Regions from separate parts of the Janthinobacterium sp. BJB446 genome, predicted to be linked through region 1. Evidence: predicted binding sites of a transcription regulator. Region 1 holds the regulator's gene; each other region holds the start of a gene.
The links. The regulator sigma-54, encoded in region 1, starts transcription at its own class of promoters, with help from an activator protein. The targets are predictions, from matches to a motif close to TGGCANGNAANCTGCTTT.

Region 1 (4,676 bases):
GGCACGTAGCGGCCACGTCGATGACATCAAGCAGGTGCGCACCCTGACGGGCGACGTCGTGCTGGTCAAGGGGACCCTGACCATGAAGGCGGGGCGCGCCGTGATCACGGAAGATCCGCAAGGCTACCAGTTCATTACCTTCTGGGCCGATCCCGGCAAGCTCGCCACCTTCCGCCAGAAGCGCGATGGCGCGGGCGACCTGTGGGTGGAAGGCGAAGCGGAGCGCGTGGAATACGACAACAAGACGGAAGTGGTGAAACTGTTTTCCAGGGCCAAGCTGACGCGCCTGGAAGGCACGAAAGTGACCGACGTGGCCAATGGCGCCTTCATCTCGTATGACAGCCGCAAGGAAGTGTTTACGATGGAAAATTCCAACAGCGGCACCAGCACCCCGGATGGCGGCAGCGTGCGCATGGTGATCCAGCCGAAAACCAAGGCACCGGCGGCGGAGAAAGCGCCGGCCACGCCTGCGCCAGGAAAGAAATAATGGACAATACTCGTTGCGGCAGCACCCTGATCGTTCGCGGGCTGCAAAAAACCTATGGCAAGCGGCAAGTCGTGCATGATGTCTCGCTGCAAGTCGAATGCGGCGAAGTGGTGGGGCTGCTGGGCCCGAACGGCGCCGGCAAGACCACCTCGTTCTACATGATCGTCGGCCTGGTGCCGTCCGATGGCGGCAGCATCGATATCAGCGGCGTGGACATCTCCAGCCTGCCGATCCACCGCCGCGCGCAGATGGGCCTGTCCTACCTGCCGCAGGAAGCGTCCGTCTTCCGCAAGCTGACGGTGGAAGACAATATCCGCGCCGTGCTGGAAATCCAGACCGTCGAAGGCCGTCCGCTGACGAAGGCCGAGATCGAGGTGCGCCTGGATAAATTGCTGGCCGACTTGCAGATTGAAAAGCTGCGCGAGAACCAGGCCCTGTCCCTGTCGGGCGGTGAGCGCCGCCGCGTGGAAATCGCCCGCGCGCTGGCCACCGATCCCCGGTTCGTGCTGCTCGACGAACCGTTTGCCGGTGTCGATCCGATCGCCGTGATCGAGATCCAGCGCATCGTACGCTTCTTGAAGGAGCGCAATATCGGCGTGCTGATCACCGATCATAATGTGCGCGAGACGCTGGGTATCTGCGACCGTGCCTACATCATCAACCAGGGCTCGGTACTGGCGTCGGGACGCCCCGACGACATCATCGCGAACGAGTCGGTACGCCGGGTCTATCTGGGCGAACACTTCCGCATGTAAGCCAATGAAACAATCATTGCAGCTGCGCACTTCGCAGCACCTGGCACTGACGCCGCAGTTGCAGCAATCGATACGCCTGTTGCAATTGTCTACCCTGGAATTGCACCAGGAACTAGAGCAACTGCTGACGGACAATCCCTTGCTCGAACGCCTCGATGATCCGCTCGACCGTTCGCTGCGCCTGCTGTCCGATGGCGCCTTGAGTTCCACGGCAGCGCCGGCCGAAGCACCGTCCCAGCCGCCGGGCCAGGAAGCGCCCGCAGCGCCGGCCGAAGCGGAAACCTTTGATGGCGATGCCGGCGAGGGTCCGGCCGCCGCGGATGGCGGCGACAGCGACTGGAGCGAGGCGAGCCGCGGCAAGGCGCCCGACGACGAAGATTCGCGCCCGCAACTCGAAGCCCATCACTGCACCCTGCGCGAACACCTGATGGAGCAGATGCGCGTGACGGTGCTCGAATTGCGCGACCGCGCGCTGGTCGAGTTGATTATCGATGCGCTCGACGACAATGGCTACCTGGAAGAGTCGCTCGACGACATCCTGGCGCGCCTGCCGGAAGAGCTGGAAATCGATGCCGACGAGATGCGCACGGCCTTGTCTCTCTTGCAAAGTTTCGATCCGCCCGGCGTGGGCGCGCGCAATGCGTCCGAATGCCTGGCGCTGCAAATCAAGCGCTTGCCGCACATCGCCATGGTGACGCGCCGCATGGCCCTCGTCATCGTGGAAAAGCACCTGGCCTGGTTTGCCCAGCGCGATTTCAACAAGCTGAAAAAAGCCCTCGATTGCGACGATGAAGACTTGCGCGAAGCGCAGACGGTGATTCGCCAGTGCAATCCGCATCCGGGCGCCGTGTTCGCCTCGGACGTCTCCGATTACGTGGTGCCCGACGTCGTCGTCAAGCGCGCGCGCAATGGCTGGCAAGTGACCTTGAACAACGATGTCATGCCGCGCCTGCGCGTCAATGCCATGTACGCCAACTTGCTCAAGCAGGGCAAGGGCGAGGGCGCCATGGGCGCACAGTTGCAGGAAGCCAAGTGGCTGATCAAGAATATGCGCCAGCGCTTCGACACGATCCTGCGCGTGGCGCAGGCGATAGTAGAAAGACAAAAGAACTTTTTCTCGCATGGGGCCGTTGCCATGCGTCCCCTTGTGCTCCGTGAAATAGCTGATACACTGGGTTTACACGAGAGTACTATCTCGCGGGTAACAACTCAAAAGTACATGCTGACCCCGCACGGCATGTTCGAGTTGAAATATTTCTTTGGTAGCCACGTCGCCACCGAAGCGGGGGGCGAAGCGTCATCGACGGCGATACGGGCATTGATCGTGCAACTGACAGGAGCAGAAGACCCTAAAAATCCTTTATCCGACAGTAAGATTGCGGACATGCTGGGGGAACAAGGCATGGTGATTGCGCGACGTACTGTTGCCAAATACCGGGAAGCGTTGAAAATTCCGCCAGTGAGCCTGCGTAAGTGTTTGTAAGTTTTTTTCGGTTCCTCTGCGGGCCGGATAGGATGGACCGCACGAACCCGATCATCTTTAGGAGTGTGTATGAATCTCACCATCAGCGGACATCATCTCGAAGTGACACCAGCCATCCGTGAATACGTACAAACGAAGCTGGAGCGCGTGAAACGTCATTTCGATCAAGTCATCGATATCGCCGTGATTCTGACCGTGGATAACCTCAAAGAGAAAGAAAAACGTCAAAAGGCTGAAGTCAACCTGCGTTTGAGCGGCAAGACTGTCTATGTGGAAAGCTTGGCGCACGACCTGTACGCCGCGATCGATACCCTGATCGACAAGCTCGATAGGCAAGTGATGAAATACAAAACCAAAGTGCAAGGGCACGGTAAAGAGGCGATCAAGCATCTGCCAGACAACTCCGAGGAAGAAGCCGTCGTCGCCGTCTAAGGCCACCCGCTTCCAGCAGTTGTGATCAACTAAGGGCGCACATCTTGCGCCCTTTTTTGCGCCTGGACCTTTTGAGCGCAATGTTCGCCGCGCAGGGGCTAAAATGTTTGCACTTTCACTTCTTCCTGCCTGCCATGAGCGACTTCGTCCAGACTTCCATCCGCAACCGCACGGGCCATATCGTGCTCGACCGTCCGAAAGCCTTGAATTCCCTGTCGCTGGAGATGGTGCGCGCCCTGAGTGCGGCCCTGCTGGCCTGGCGCGACGATCCGCAGGTGGACGCCGTGGTGATCCGCTCCAGCAGTGAAAAGGCCCTGTGCGCCGGCGGCGACATCCGTTTCTTTTACGATGCGGGCCTGGCCACGCCGCAAGGCGGCAGTGCCTTGCTGGAGGATTTCTTTACGGAAGAATATGCTTTAAATCATTTAATTCATTTCTACCCAAAACCGTATATTGCCGTGATGGATGGCGTGGTGATGGGCGGCGGCATGGGCGTGGCGCAAGCCGGGCCGGGCAACCGCCTGCGCATCGTGACGGGCCGCACGCGCATGGCCATGCCGGAAGTCAATATCGGCTTGTTTCCGGACGTGGGCGGCAGTTATTTTCTATCCCGCCTGGCCGGCCAGCTGGGCCTGTACCTGGGCTTGACGGGCTTGACGATCAACGCGGCCGATGCCCTGTACACGGGGCTGGCCGATGTCTACGTGCCTGAGGCGCAGATGGGGGCGCTGCTGGACCTGTTCGAATCGACGCGGGGCGAGGCCTTGCCGGTGGCCATCAAGGCGCTGGCGGCGCCTTTCCAGGCCGAGGCGGGGGTGTCTCCCCTGGCCACGGCGCGCGCGGCGCTGGACCGCCATTTCGGCGCCCCTTCCGTGGCCGCCATCATGGCCTCGCTGGCGCAGGATGACAGCGCGTTCGCGGCCAAGGCGCTGGCGGCCATGCGCCAGCGTTCGCCCTTGATGATGTCGGTGACCCTGGAATTGCTGCAGCGGGGCGCCCACCTGGGCGTGGCCGATTGCCTGCGCATGGAGCGCACGGTGGTGCGCCACAATTTTGAACATGGCGAAGTGCTCGAGGGCGTGCGCGCGCTGGTGGTCGACAAGGACAATGCACCGCGCTGGAACCCTGCCAACCTGGACGACGTCGATGCGGCCATGGTGGCGCGCTTCTTTGCCCCCGTCTGGCCAGCCGCGGCGCATCCGCTGCGCCACCTCGACTAATTAGCTGCGTTCGCGGTGGCGCAGGACGACGCGTTCATTCGGGCCGAAATACTGCGCCAGCCGCTCCGCCATGTACACGGAGCGGTGCTGGCCGCCCGTGCAGCCCAGGGCCACCGTCAGGTAGCTGCGGTTGTCGGACTTGAATGACGGCAACCATTTCTCGATGAAGGCGCGGATGTCGGCCAGCAGTTCCAGCGCGCTCGGCTGCGCGTCGAGGAAGGCGATCACGGGCGCATCGCGGCCGTCGAGCGGGCGCAGCGCCAGGTCGTAATAGGGATTCGGCAAGGCCCGCACGTCGA
Region 2 (4,676 bases), on a different contig from region 1:
CCACTACGGCATCGAACTGTCGAAGACGGCTGCACCGCTGATGAAATACGCCGAACGCATCTTCTCGCGTCCAGCGTATATCGAGGCATTGACCCCTTCCGAAAAGGTCATGCGCCGCTAAAGATAATCCCGGCAGGCCGCGCCTGCCGGAGTATCTTGGGGCATGTGGTAAAGTTGCTTTTTGCACTGTCCCAGTCTTTTGAACTACCGGTGCGCCCGCCTCATGCCTGACGGGGGCGCTCCCGCCTCACCGTGCCTACCATGTCTGAAATCTCAACCAAACCTTATATGCTGCGCGCCATCTACGAGTGGTGCACCGACAGCGGCTACACGCCGTATCTCGCGGTCAAAGTCGATTCGCGCACCACGGTACCGATGGAATACGTGAAAAAGGGCGAAATCGTGCTCAACATCAGCTTCGGCGCCACCAGCGGCCTGAAGATGGACAACGACGCCATCCGCTTCCACGCCCGCTTTGGCGGCGTCTCGCGCGAAATCTACGTGCCGGTCGACAACGTGATGGCCATCTACGCCAACGAAAACGGCCAGGGCATGGCCTTCGAGCCCGTGCTGGGCAACGATGACCCGGACGCGCAACCGACGGACAGCCCGGCCTCCGCCGACGTCCCGCCACCCGTGCTCGCCCCCGCCGCCAGCGGTCCCACCCTGTCGTCCGTGCCGACCAGTTCCCCCGAACAACGCGACAACGCCACGCCCGGTGACGACGAGCCACCAAAAAAAGGCGGCCGCCCGACCCTGACACGCATTAAATAGCGTATAATTCGCAACGCGCAGTTTTTGCCGACTTAGCTCATTTGGTAGAGCAGTTGATTTGTAATCATCAGGTGGCCAGTTCGAAACCGGCAGTCGGCACCAGAATTCAGTAGTAAATCAAAGGGTTACCCGCTTCGGCTGGTAGCCCTTTTTTCTTTTCCCACGCCTGCGGAAGCCATCTGGAACACTGGCACGCATCGCTATCCAGGTTGACGCGTTGCTGCACCGCGCAATGACTATCAGCACATTTAGGCGCAAGATGAGCACGTGCTTGCGCAAAGCAGGCTCCCGATGTCTGGCTTGCCTACCTGGGGAAATATCATGTCCGCACACACTTACAAACTGATCGAACTGGTTGGCACGTCGACCGAGAGCAGCGATCAGGCGATACGCGATGCCATTGCCAAGGCGGCGCTGACGGTCAAGCATATGGACTGGTATGAAGTGACCGAATCGCGGGGACATATCGTCGACGGCAAGGTGGCGCACTTCCAGGTCACGCTCAAGGTCGGCTTCCGGCTCGAGTAAAGGGATCGATTAAGGCAGGCGGCGCATTCACCGCCGCGCGACCGCTCCCCGGCTCTCCAGCCACTCCCGGCCGCCGGCCTCCAGCGCGGTCTCGATGACATTGTCCGGCAAGCTGTAGACGGTCGCCCAGCTGGCACGGCCATCCTGCGTGTTGGCGGGAAAGCTGTGCGTCTCGATCGGCCAGTGGTATTTGCGTTTCAAGGCCTTGACGATGGCGGCCAGCGAGACGCGGCCTTGCAGCGGCTCGGCGCCGGACTGGTCGCGGTTCGACAGCAGCACGGCCAGGACCTGGCCGCGGCCCGTGCGCGCGCCGGGGAAGGTGGGGGTTTTGTTTGCCATGGCCTATTTTACCGGGCAATGATCGGACGAGAGGCGATGTGCCGCACCTTTGATCCGGCGCAAGCGCCGCAGCGGCTTTGCGTCCACGATGGGTATTTCGCCAGGCGTGCCAGCGCCCCTCTGCCAGCCTGGGCCTATCATCATGGGGCACAGGAGCCTATCATGCACAGCCTGAACATCCACGCCATGCAATGGCAGCCCGTTGCCGATATTTCCGCCGTCGATCCGCTGCTGCCCGAGGATCTCGCCTGCTTTCGCGAACTGCGCGATGTGCTGCAACGCTAAGGCGCGCTCGACCGCTTCGGCATTTCCCTGATCCACCGCCATTTCGACATCGCCAACGATGAGGAGCTGATGGAGTACACGGATGCGGAAGCACGCACCCTGACGGTAAAACCTGTCAAGAAAAGCGACATCGACTGGAATCACACAACGATTACCAACTGGAAATTGACGGAAGGCGAGGAAGTGGCGCATATCGGTTGCGGCTGCGCACGCAATTCCGGTGGCCACCTCGGCTATCACCGGGGCACCTGAGGCTGACTGGCACCGCCCGACAAGCGGCGTCGGCCTTTCTTACACTTTGCTTCCGCCAGCTCAGCCCGCTTTGCGCAAGCAATTGATTTCACGTGATTTTTTTGTGTGGCACGCAAGCTGCTTATCCCTGTCTACGAGATGAATCCAGGCAAGTCATCCTGGATTCTTTGTCCCCGGATTTTTCGAGACTGACCACGATAAGAGGCTGCGATGAACGTCGATCACACACGAAGCAAGACCCTGGGCTGGCTGGGCGCACTGGCGGCGGCAAGCCTGCTGGCCAGCGGCCAGGCGCAGGCCGGCGCGTACGGCCTGGCCGTCAATGAATTGAACAATTTCCGCATCACCACCAGCGCCGGCGCGCTGTCGCTGGCCGGCGCGAACCGCAATGCCAGCGACAGCGCGTTTTTCGAAGGCGGCGTGGCCGTCAATCCGCGTGCCGTCAATACGGGGCCGGCCGCCAACGCCGACGTGCTGCAAGTGTGCTCGGGCGGAGGCTGCAGCGGCTTGCCGCAAAACCATTACGCCCCCAGCCCCAGTTCCACCCTGGAGTTCGCCCGCGGCGATGCACATGCCTTCGGCAACATGCTCAATGGCGGCGCCACGGTGCGCGCCGTGGCGGAAGCCCAGCGCAACACGGTCGGTGCCGCCACGTCCACGGCCGGCGACACGCTCACCGGCTCCGTCAACCTGACCCTGTCGAGCGCCGGCTTCATCACCTTCAGCTTCATGGGACGGCGCGACCTGCGCACCAGCGTGACGACCATGGGCGACAAGTCGAACGTGTCGATCATGGATATCTTCAATATCTCCTGCAACAGCGCCAGCCCCGTCGGCTGCCTGTCGAACGCGAATGCCGATGGCGTGATCTTCCAGTTCGCACCCGATGGCGATGCCAACAATGGCAGCGACGTCAACGGCAACCATACGGTCGGCAGCCTGGATCCGTTCAGCCTGAACATGACGGCAGGCACCAACGACCCTGCCACCGGGCGCGCCTTCACGAATGGCTTTGCGATGTTTTCCCTAACCTCGAATTTCGCCCTGCCGGCTGGCAGCTACACCTTGAACTTTTCCAAGTCCACGCGCACCGACATCGTCGTCATCGATCCCCTGGCCGTGCCGGAACCAGGCACCCTATTCCTGCTGGGCATGGGACTGGCGGCCCTGGCTTTTACGCGGCGCCGCCAGCCACAATCAGCAGCAGCATGAAATAAAACGGCGCCTCATGGGCGCCGTTTTTTTTGCATCAACAGAGGCGTGTTAACCGAGCCGTGCCAGCGCCTGGCGCGCCAGCTGCAACTGCTGCAGATAATAGCGGTGCAGCATGGCCGGATCGCTCAGGTCGCGCCCCAGTACCAGGCGCAGCTCGCTGACAGGACAATCGGCGGCCTGGGTCTGCACCTGGGTTTGTACCTGCATCCCCAGCTGGCGGGCCAGCTGGCGCGCCGCCTGCTCCTGCGCGGGCCGGTACTCGACGCGCGTGCGCGCCACCTGGAAGCTGGTTTCATTGGCCAGGCGCACCACCTGCACGGGACTGCCGGCCAGGCTGCGCGCCAGTGCGGCGGCCAGGCCGGGCACGCCATTGCCATTCACAATTTCCAGGCGCGGACGGGGTACGGCAACGGGCACGCTGCGCACGGCTGCCGGCACACGCTGCAAGCGGGCCATGCCGTCGCCTTGCGTGATCTCGATGCGCGCCATGGCGGGCGCATCCGGCACCGATGCGGCCACGGGTACACCCTGCGGTGGCGCCGCGCTGCGCAAGACGGCCATGTCGCGCCGCAAATCGTGCTCCTGCAAGCTGGCCGCCTGGCGCCGCATGACGGCCGCGCGCGCGTATTGCCCCAGCCGTTCGAGCACTTGCGCCAGATGCTGCCAGGCCAGCGCATTGAGCGGATCGAGCAGACACGCCTGTTCCAGCGCGGGCAAGGCTTGCGCATCGCGTCCACTCAGATAATAAGCATGACCGAGATTGCTGAACAGATACGCCTGTTGCGGCTGCGGCGTGCCCGCCTCCTGCGTCAAGGCCAGCCAATGGGCAATCGCCGCGTCGTGCTCGCCCCGCTGCGCGTGCAGCACGGCCAGGCCGTTACGCGCATTCACATGGCGCGGCGCGGCGCGCAAGGCTTGCTCGTAGGCCGCTTGCGCGGCGGGCAGGTCGCCCGCATCAAAATACTGGCGTCCCGCGACATAGGCCGCATCGGCAGCGGCAGCGGGCGGCGCCGGCAGCCGCGGCGCGTGCGCCGTGTGGCTGGCGCACGCGCCCAGGCCCAGACAGGCACAGGCGACGGCCAGGCGGGAAATCATCAAGCGCATGGTAGCTCCTTTCAGCGGCTGGCCATGGCCGGCACGAGCACGCGATACACTTCGATCACGGCCGGCCCCATGAGCACCAGCATGAGGGTGGGAAAGACGCAAAAGATCAGCGGGAACAGCAGTTTCAGGGCAATCTTCGCTGCCGCCTCCTCGGCCAGCAGGCTGCGCTTGCCGCGCAG
Region 3 (4,676 bases), on a different contig from region 1:
TGAAGACAATGGCAAGTACCGCGACGACGTGCGCATCTTCGACACGGCGGCCGAAGCCCTGCAGCAATTGCAGGCAGGGCAACTCGATGCCGTGCTGGCCAACCGTTCGGAGATCGAATCGGTGCTGAAAAGCGATCCCGCTTTTCCCTTGAGCGAAGTGGCGTTCGCCCGCTTGCCGCGTGCCGGTTGGGCCGTGGGCCTGGCCGTCAGCCGCCAGCAGCTCGACGTGGCCAAGTTGCTGCAGGCAGCCATGAACGAAATGGCGGCCAGCGGCGAATTGAAAACCATCTTTGAAAAATATGGCGTGAAGGAAGCGCGGCCCTGACGTAGCGTGCTTGAGTTGAAAAGCCCGTGCATCGATCGATGCGCGGGCTTTTTATTTTTAGAAACTATATTGGGCGCTGACGCCCAGCAACCAGTTGCGTCCCGGCGCCGCTTCATAGTAGCGCTTGTTGCTGTCGCCGACGATGACGGAGCCCACGTAGGTCTTGTCGAAAAGATTGTTCAGGCGGGCAAATTCCTTGAAGCGCCAATTCCCCACGTTTTGTTTGGCGTTGACGCGCGCATTGAACACCGTGTAGCCGGGCGCCGGCTTTTCGCTATTGCTGTCTTCCGCGTAGACCTGGTTGCTGGCCACGCTTTCCAGCGCCGCGCCAAAACGGTCGAGTGTATCTTTCCAGGCCAGTTCCGCGAACAAGTTGGCGCTGGGCACGCCCGGCAAGCGGCTGCCTTCGCGCACGCTGCCAAACGCCTGGTCATACACGGCGTGCAGGCTGGTCAGCGCCACTTTGGTCGTGAAGCCATACGGCAGGTTCGAGTCCAGCGACACTTCCATGCCCTGGCGCAAGGTCTTGCCCGCATTGCGGTAGCTGGTGCGCCCGCCGCTGGACTTGTCGACCACCAGTTCGTCGTTGGTCTTGATCTGGAACACGGCCGCGTTGACGTGCGTATTGTTATTGATCCTCGCCTTGACGCCTGCTTCCAGGTTGGTGCTGGTCGCTGGTTTCAAGTTGAAATTGAAGCCGCCGCCCGTGCCCGAGTAAAACAGTTCGTTCAAGGTAGGTGCTTCGAAGCCGCGCGCGGCGCTGGCATACACGTTGACGTTCGGCGTCAGCTTGTACAGCAGGCCCAGCACCGGTGTCGTGTGGCTGAACTCCAGGCTGCCGCTATCGTTGCCGTTGCTGAGGAAATGGTCGTCGACCGCCACTTTCATCCTGCTGTAGCGCACACCTGCGCTGAGCAGCCAAGGACCGCTTTGCCATTCCGCCTGGATATAGGGATCGAGGCTGGACACGACATTCTGCTCGTCGCGGCGCAACTTGCCCTTCAATCCGTACACTTCGCCGATATAGTTCTCATAGCCGGTGCGGTCATCGCTGGAGCGGCCGTAATCGATGCCGATGGTGGTGCTCAGCTTGCCGCCGGCCAACTGGTTCACGTGCAGCCAGTTGGTATCGATGCCATAGAACTGGCGCCGGAAATCGACCACGCCGCCCGAATGCTTAAGTAGACCGTCCACTTTGGTATTTTGGAATGCTTTATTAAACGCCTGGTACTGGATCACGTCGCGGTTGCCGCCATACACCATCACGTGCAGGCGGTCATCGCCGAACGACTGTTCATAGGTGGCGCCGATTTGCTGGTGGTCGATGCTCTTGCGGGTGTTGTAGCGTTCGGCCAGGGTGCGTTTCGGGTTTTGCGTATCCGTCGCGTCGACCTCACCGGCGCGCGGGTCGGCGGCAAACGTGGCCCAGGTAGCGCCCAGCGGATCTTGCGTATTGCCTTGATGCAGGCTGTTGGCGACGATGGTCAGCTTGCTGTCCGCCGTGGGCTTGACGGTGATCTTGCCGAACGCCTGTTCGCGCGTGGCGGCGCTATGGTCGCGGAAGCCGTCCGTGCGGAAGCGCGAACCGTCGAGCACGTAGCCGATGCCGCCTGCCTGGCCTTGCGCCGAGAGATCGACCTTGCTGGTGCCGTAGCTGCCGCCCGTCACATTCAGTTCGACGGACGGGGGATTTTGTCCATCCTTGGAAAACAGCTGGATCACGCCGCCCGAATGGTTGCCGTAGATGGCAGAAAATGGCCCACGCAATACTTCGATGCGCTCGGCCGTATCGAGGTTGAAAGTGGCGGCCTGGCCCTGGCCGTCGGGCATGCTGGCGGGAATGCCATCGCTGATCAGCTTGACACCGCGCACGCCGAAGGCCGAGCGTGCGCCGAAGCCGCGCGACGAGATCTGCAAGTCTTGCGCGTAGTTCTGGCGGTTTTGCACGACCAGGCCCGGCACGGCGGCCAGCGCTTCCGACGCGTTGACGCGGATTTGGCCATCCTGGATGCGGGCGCTGTCGACCACGTCGATCGAGGCCGGCACTTCCTGGCTGGGGTGGGCGATGCGGCTGCCGCTGACGACCACCGTATCCATCAGTTGTCCGGCGGCCAGGTCAGCTGCTTCGGCGGCAAAGACGTGGGGGGCGAGGGTGGCGCTGCCGGCGACAAACAGGCTGGCGATGGTGTTCAGGCGGAAACGGTGCTGCATGCGGATTCTCCAATGTGAATAAAAGCCTGCTTGATCGCGTGCGCGGTACAGGTCTGCGTAGGTGTATCAAGCAATATGCCTGCCATGTCTCCATTGGTGGGCTGAAATTATACGCGTGTCAGTGGCACGGCGTTTGCATACAGCAATGGGCAGATGCGCCGCTACCGCGCGCTTTTCCTGTGTTTTGCCATTGAAAAGGTGATTATGCCCAACTTCTTCTCGCGCTTGCGCCAGGTGTGCTGGCTGCTGCCGGCGCTCGCCAGCACCGCCCTCCAGGCAGCTCCCTTTGCCTATGTCCCCAATGAAAAATCGGGCACCTTGAGCGTGATCGACACGGCTACCGACCAGGTAGTGCGCCAGATCGCGGCAGGCAAGCGGCCGCGCGGCATCGCCGCCGACCCCAGCGGACGGCAATTGTTTGTCACGGATGCCGCCAGCAGTGCCTTGTTGCTGATCGATAACGCTGCCGGCGCGCCCGTGCGCACGGTGGCGCTGGGCAAGTCGCCCGAAGGCGTCAGCGCTTCCCGGGACGGTCATTACGTGGCAGTGGCCGTCGAGGAAAACAATAGCGTGGCCTTGCTCGATGGCCAGACAGGCACCTTGCTCGCCGATATCAAGGTGCAGGGACGCAACCCGGAACATGCCGTCTTCAGCCCGGATGGACGCTGGCTGCTGGTCAGCGCGGAAGAGGCGGAGCAAGTCGATGTCATTGATGTAGCGCAACGCCGCCAGGTCGCGTCCATCGCCGTGGGACTGCGTCCGCGCGGCATCGGTTTCAGTCCGGACTCGGGCCGCGCCTATGTGGCGTGCGAACTGGTCAATGCCGTGTACGTGATCGACATGGCCGCGCGCAAGGCGATTGCCACCATTCCAGCGGGCAAGAATGCGAATGGCATCGTGGTCCATCCCGATGGCAAGCAGGTGTATGTCTCGAATGGCACGGACGGCACGGTGATGGTGATCGACACGGCCAGCTACCAGGTCACGGCCACCATTCCCGTCGGCAAACGTCCGTGGAATATGGCCATCACGCCCGACGGCGCCAAGCTGTACGTGGCCAATGGCCGCTCGAACAGTGTATCCGTCATCGGCACGGCCAGCGCGCGCAAGGTGGCCGACATTGCCGTGGGTGAATTGCCCTGGGGCGTGGTGATTCGTTGATTCCTTGGTGGCACAGGCGCAGGTGTTCCAGTCTGGTACACCTGTTCCATTGTGCAGCGGCGCAGGGGAGATGCCGCAGGGCTGGCCCGGATTGGAACAGGACGTCTTCACCTTGTTCAAAATGCAAACAGGCCCACGTCCCCACCCAAGCAGGTGGCTTGCGCTGAAAAACGTGCCGGGGTTGATGCCGCGCCCTTGTAACAGGGATAAAACCGGCTAAGTTTGTAGTGCGATGGCGAGCTGGCACGGCATTTGCGGAAGACTCCGTGTACTCACCCCATCTGTACCAGGACGTTTGATTTTAATTAAGTAATTCCATTCTAATTAACCCGATAGAGGACGACATGAATCTCGCAGACATCAGCAAACTGGGCGTAGCCAATCCCTTCAAACAACGCTATGACAATTACATCGGCGGCAAATTCGTTGCACCAGTAAAAGGTGAATACTTTCCTAACATCACGCCCATCACAGGATTGCCGTTTTGCGAAATCGCCCGTTCCACGACGGAAGACGTCGAGCTGGCGCTGGATGCCGCGCACGCCGCCAAGGATGCCTGGGGCAAGACTTCGCCGGCCGAGCGCGCCAATATCCTGAACCGCATCGCCGACCGCATCGAACAGAACCTGAGCCTGATCGCCACGGCGGAAACCATCGACAACGGCAAGCCGATCCGCGAAACGATGAATGCCGACATTCCGCTGGCCATCGACCATTTCCGTTACTTCGCCGGTTGCATCCGCGCCCAGGAAGGTTCCGTCGCACAAATCGATGCGGAAACCTATGCCTATCACTACCATGAGCCGCTGGGCGTCGTGGGCCAGATCATCCCGTGGAATTTCCCGATCCTGATGGCCGTGTGGAAACTGGCGCCAGCCTTGGCCGCCGGCAATTGCGTCGTCTTGAAACCGGCCGAGCAGACCCCGGCTTCCATCATGGTATTGATCGAGCTGATCGGCGACCTGCTGCCGCCGGGTGT
Region 4 (4,676 bases), on a different contig from region 1:
CACGGCCCCGGCGTGCAGGTGGTGGCGGCCGTGCCCACGGCCGGTCCCGTGCCGCCGCCCAGCATGGTGGTCACGCCGCTCATCAGCGCTTCCTCGATCTGCTGCGGGCAGATGAAGTGGATGTGGGTATCGACGCCGCCGGCCGTGACGATCATGCCTTCGCCGGCGATGATCTCGGTGGCGCCGCCAATAGCCAGGGTCACGCCGGGCTGGATGTCCGGATTGCCTGCCTTGCCGATGCCGAAGATCAGCCCGTTTTTCAAGCCGATATCGGCCTTCACGATGCCCCAGTGGTCGAGGATGACGGCATTCGTGATGACGGTATCCATCACCTCGGCCGCGCAGCGCTGCGACTGGCCCATGCCGTCGCGGATCACCTTGCCGCCGCCGAACTTCACCTCTTCGCCGTAGATCGCATAGTCATGCTCGACCTCGATGAACAATTCCGTGTCGGCCAGGCGGATGCGGTCCCCTTTGGTGGGGCCGAACATTTCGGCATATGCGCTGCGGGGAATGCTGGCCATCTCAATCCTTTCCCGGTGGAGTATCTTGCAGTTCGCCCATCACTGCGCCATTGAAGCCGTAGACCTTGCGCTCGCCCGCCAGCGCCACCAGTTCCACCGTGCGCTGCTGGCCCGGCTCGAAGCGCACGGCCGTACCGGCAGTGATATTGAGGCGCATGCCGTAGGCGCGCCAGCGCTCGAAGGACAACGCCGGGTTGACTTCGAAAAAGTGGAAATGCGAGCCCACCTGGATCGGCCGGTCGCCCCGGTTGGCCACTACCACGGTGGCCGTGGCGCGCCCCGCATTCAAGCTGATTTCGCCTTCTTCCAATTTGTATTCGCCTGGGGTCATGACCGGCTCCTGTAATGTCGCTTGTATGGTTAAGGTATCGGGTGGTGCACGGTGACCAGCTTGCTGCCATCGGGGAAGGTCGCCTCCACCTGGATATCGGGGATCATCTCGGCGATGCCGTCCATGACGTCGGCGCGCGAGAGTATCTTCGTACCGTCCGACATCAGCTGCGCCACCGACTTGCCATCGCGCGCCCCTTCCATGATGGCCGCGCTGATCAGGGCCACCGCTTCCGGATAATTCAACTTCAAGCCGCGCGCCAGGCGCCGTTCGGCCAGCAGCGCGGCCGTAAAAATGAGCAGCTTGTCTTTTTCGCGGGGAGTCAGGTCCATGGTTTTCCTTGCGCTTCTTTCCTGATTAAGTGTTCCAGATGCGGGGCACGACGGCGTCGCGCCCCAGCATGGCGGGACGCAGCAGCTGCCAGGCGGCCAGCATGATGCGGCGCGCCGCCTCGCTGTCGCCGCACAGCAGGCGCACCGCCACCAGCGATTTCATGTGCGTGGCGCCAAACGCGGCGCCGTCCGGCACGGCGATCTCGCGCACGGCCGCCAGCACGGCGGGAGAAACCGGCGTGCCGATGGCGATCAGGGTGGCGCACACGGTGTGGCCTCCCAGGCCCAGTGGGCTGACCATCAGCGCGCCGCCGGCGGCCAGCACGCCCTGCTCCCACCACAGCAGCTTGCCGCCACGGCGGATCTGCACCTGCTGGCTGATGCTGCCCGTATTGAACATTTCGCCCGAGGCGCTGCGGCCCAGGCAGACGATGTCGCAGCCGATGTAGCTGGCGTCGACCGCCAGTTCCACTTCATGGCGCAGGCGCACGCAAGCCTGGTCGAAGAAAATGCTCTCCTGCGGCAGCCATTCGATGGCCGCGCCGCTGGCGGCGCGCAGCATGATGTGCTGGCCCGAGACATGGCCGTTGGCGCGGTACCACTTGGCGGCACCCGGGGACGTGAGCAAGGCGTGCGCACCCTCGCCCACCGTGGCGTCGACGGCCAGCTGGTCGCCGCCCACCACGCCGCCGGGCGGATGGATGATGATGGCGTGGCAGACGCGATCGCCCTCCGGATACAGGGGCTTTTGCACGCGCAGGGGGCCGCTGTGCGTACGCTCGACGAGGCGGCTGACGCCATCGTGCAGCGCAAAGCCCAGGCGCAAGTGCGCCTGCCAGGCGCCGTGCGCGCTGGCCTGCAAAAGCATGGCTGGAGGGGTACTGTCTGGCATGCGGGGCAATCGCGTAAATAAGCGATTACCTAAGCAGGATATGTGCCAGCGTCAGGGGAAATAAAAGTGAGAATCGTGCACCGCGCTGCAGCGAACGCACCGGCATGGTGCATCGGCCGCACCGCGGCGCTTAGGCCGCCGCCACGGCCAGGGTGCGCCGTTCGCGCAGCAAGGCCGTGAAGGCTTCTGCGGCCAGGGGGCGGCTGAAGTAATAGCCCTGCATTTCGTCGCAGCCGTGTTCCGTCAGGAAGTCGACCTGTTCGCGCGTTTCCACGCCCTCGGCGATGACGCGCATGTCCAGGTTGTGCGCCAGCGAGATGACGGAACGGGCGATGGCCGCATCGCTGCTGCTGGTGGTGACATCGTCGACGAACGATTTGTCGATCTTCAGCACGTCGATGGGGAAGCGCTTCAGGTAGCCCAGGCTGGAATAGCCGGTGCCGAAGTCGTCGAGCGAAATGCCCACGCCGATATCCTTCAGGCGCGTGAGGGCCGCCACGGCCTTGTCCGGATCGCCCATGACGGTGCTTTCCGTGATCTCGATGCCGAGGCAGGCGGGCGCGATGCCGTATTTGCGCAAGGCCGCCTCGACGAACGGCACCGTGCGGTCTTGCGCGAACTGCTTGCCGGACAGGTTGACGGCCACCTTGATGCTGCCCAGGCCCGCGTCGTGCCAGGCGCGGATCTGCGCGCACACGCTTTCGAGCACCCATTCGCCAATGGCCGTGATGGAGCCGTATTCCTCTGCCAGCGCGATGAACAGGCCGGGCGGCACCTTGCCCAGCACCGGATTATCCCAGCGCAGCAAGGCTTCCGCGCCCAGCAAGGCGCCCGTGCGCAAGCACATCTGCGGCTGGTAGTGCACTTCGAATTCATCGCGGCCAATGGCGCCGCGCAGCTGCTGCTGCATCGCCAGGCGGGCGCGGATATCGCTGCCCATGCGCTCCGTGAAGAAGGCGTAATGGTCGCGTCCCATTTCCTTGGCACGCACCAGGGCCGTATCGGCGTGGCGCAGCACGTCGTCGAGGCTGTCGCCGTCGGCCGGGCACATGGCGATGCCGATGCTGGTGGTCAGCGCCAGGCGCTCGCCATCGACGCTGAGTTCTTCGCGCAAGCCGGCCAGGATGGTTTGCGCCAGCCCCAGGGTGCGCCCCAGCAGGGCATCGTCTTGCAGCAGGATCTGGAATTCGTCGCCGCCCTGGCGCACCACCGTGTCGCCCTCGCGCACGCAGCCGGACAGGAAACGCGCCACCACTTGCAGCGCCTTGTCGCCCACGGCCTGGCCGTGCGAATCGTTGATGTTCTTGAAGCGGTCCAGGTCCAGGCACATCAGCACCACTTGCTGGCTGTCGCGCAGGGCGTTCGCGCGCGCCTGTTCGAAGCGCTCGCGCAGCAGCACGCGGTTCGGCAGGCCCGTCAGCGCGTCGTGGTAGGAAAGGAAATCGATCAGATGCTGCTCGGCCTTGCGCTCGCTGATGTCGAGGAAGACGCCGATGTAGTTGACGACAGCGCCATCGGGGCCGTGCACGGTGGAGGCGCTGAGCAGGCAGGGATAGGTGTCGCCGCTCTTGCGCCGCGTCTGCACCTCGCCCGACCAGCAGCCGCTGCTGCGCAAGCCCTGGCGCAGGGCCAGCAGCACCGCCTCGCCCGTGTGTTCGGCGTGCAGGCGCAGGATGTCCGTGCCCACCACTTCCTGCGCCGCGTAGCCGGTGATGCGCGTAAAGGCGGGATTGGCCGTGACGATGACGCCGGCAGGATCGGTGATCAGGATGGCGTCCTGCGTCGCTTCAAAGACCTGGCCCGACAAGCGCAGCAATTCTTCATTGGCGCGGCGGATCTGCACTTCGCGCGCCAGCGTGCTGGCCACCTGTTCCAGTTCGGCAGTGCGTTCGGCCACGCGCCGCTCCAGGTTGGCGCGCTCCTGCGCCAGCTGCAGCTGCGCCCGCGCCAGGCGCACGTGGGCGTCCGTGCGGGCCAGGATTTCCTCGGCCTGGAAGGGTTTGGCGATGAAATCGACGGCGCCCAGCGCGAAGCCGCGCACCTTGTCGTCCGTATCGTACTGGGCCGACAGGAAGATCACCGGCACCTGGCGCAGGGACGGTATTTCCTTCAGGCGGCGGCACACTTCAAAGCCGTCGAGGCCCGGCATGCGCACGTCGAGCAGGATCAGCTCAGGCGGGCGCGCCTGGGCCGTCCACAGGGCCAGTTCGCCGTTCGGCGCCTGGCGCACCGCATAGCCGGCGCCGCCCAGCAAATCGCTCAACAGCTTCAGCGAAGCCGGCGTATCTTCAACGATCAGTACTTCGCCCTTCGAGTTCACTTCCGAAAAATCGCGGTGCATGTAGCAGTTCTCTCAGCTTTGGATGAGGCGCGGCGATCCGTTGCCGCGCTGGACAAGACATTTCTTTGCGATGAACTACGTACTATCATCATAATCTTTATTGCAATTTAGCACCATCCATCGGTGGCACTTAGCCCGTCTTTTCATTGAATCCGATGTTGTCAGCCCACACTTTTCAAGCGTGCGCCAGCGCGCCCTCACTCTCCAGCAAGTCGCACAGCTGGCGGTACTGATGCTGGTCGAGCATGGCTTGCAG

Region 2: a site for sigma-54 is predicted at 2,285-2,302, ahead of CSQ92_RS22500 (EDSAP-1 family PEP-CTERM protein). Genes of this name have one in related genera too.
Region 3: a site for sigma-54 is predicted at 2,659-2,676, ahead of CSQ92_RS28280 (beta-propeller fold lactonase family protein). Genes of this name have one in related genera too.
Region 4: a site for sigma-54 is predicted at 2,110-2,127, ahead of CSQ92_RS10715 (urease accessory protein UreD). Genes of this name have one in related genera too.

Annotation. Positions count from the first base shown of each region.
Region 1 is NZ_PDZK01000007.1:54,425-59,100, reverse strand. Features, by position in the region: gene lptA (lipopolysaccharide transport periplasmic protein LptA) at 1-487, shown strand, start outside; gene lptB (LPS export ABC transporter ATP-binding protein) at 487-1,242, shown strand; gene CSQ92_RS26590 (RNA polymerase factor sigma-54) at 1,247-2,725, shown strand; gene hpf (ribosome hibernation-promoting factor, HPF/YfiA family) at 2,795-3,157, shown strand; gene CSQ92_RS26580 (enoyl-CoA hydratase/isomerase family protein) at 3,292-4,377, shown strand; gene rapZ (RNase adapter RapZ) at 4,378-4,676, opposite strand, start outside.
Region 2 is NZ_PDZK01000004.1:88,300-92,975, forward strand. Features, by position in the region: gene CSQ92_RS22470 (glutathione S-transferase N-terminal domain-containing protein) at 1-121, shown strand, start outside; gene CSQ92_RS22475 (ClpXP protease specificity-enhancing factor) at 262-774, shown strand; tRNA gene CSQ92_RS22480 (tRNA-Thr) at 801-876, shown strand; gene CSQ92_RS22485 (dodecin) at 1,096-1,302, shown strand; gene CSQ92_RS22490 (hypothetical protein) at 1,330-1,641, opposite strand; gene CSQ92_RS29485 (hypothetical protein) at 1,804-1,926, shown strand; gene CSQ92_RS22495 (hypothetical protein) at 1,996-2,178, shown strand; gene CSQ92_RS22500 (EDSAP-1 family PEP-CTERM protein) at 2,389-3,390, shown strand; gene CSQ92_RS22505 (LytR C-terminal domain-containing protein) at 3,442-4,497, opposite strand; gene CSQ92_RS22510 (type II secretion system F family protein) at 4,509-4,676, opposite strand, start outside.
Region 3 is NZ_PDZK01000011.1:10,438-15,113, reverse strand. Features, by position in the region: gene CSQ92_RS28290 (substrate-binding periplasmic protein) at 1-325, shown strand, start outside; gene CSQ92_RS28285 (TonB-dependent receptor family protein) at 383-2,536, opposite strand; gene CSQ92_RS28280 (beta-propeller fold lactonase family protein) at 2,741-3,697, shown strand; gene adh (aldehyde dehydrogenase) at 4,042-4,676, shown strand, end outside.
Region 4 is NZ_PDZK01000001.1:2,431,649-2,436,324, forward strand. Features, by position in the region: gene ureC (urease subunit alpha) at 1-524, opposite strand, end outside; gene CSQ92_RS10705 (urease subunit beta) at 526-855, opposite strand; gene CSQ92_RS10710 (urease subunit gamma) at 885-1,187, opposite strand; gene CSQ92_RS10715 (urease accessory protein UreD) at 1,213-2,079, opposite strand; gene CSQ92_RS10720 (EAL domain-containing response regulator) at 2,210-4,420, opposite strand; gene CSQ92_RS10725 (sensor histidine kinase) at 4,596-4,676, opposite strand, start outside.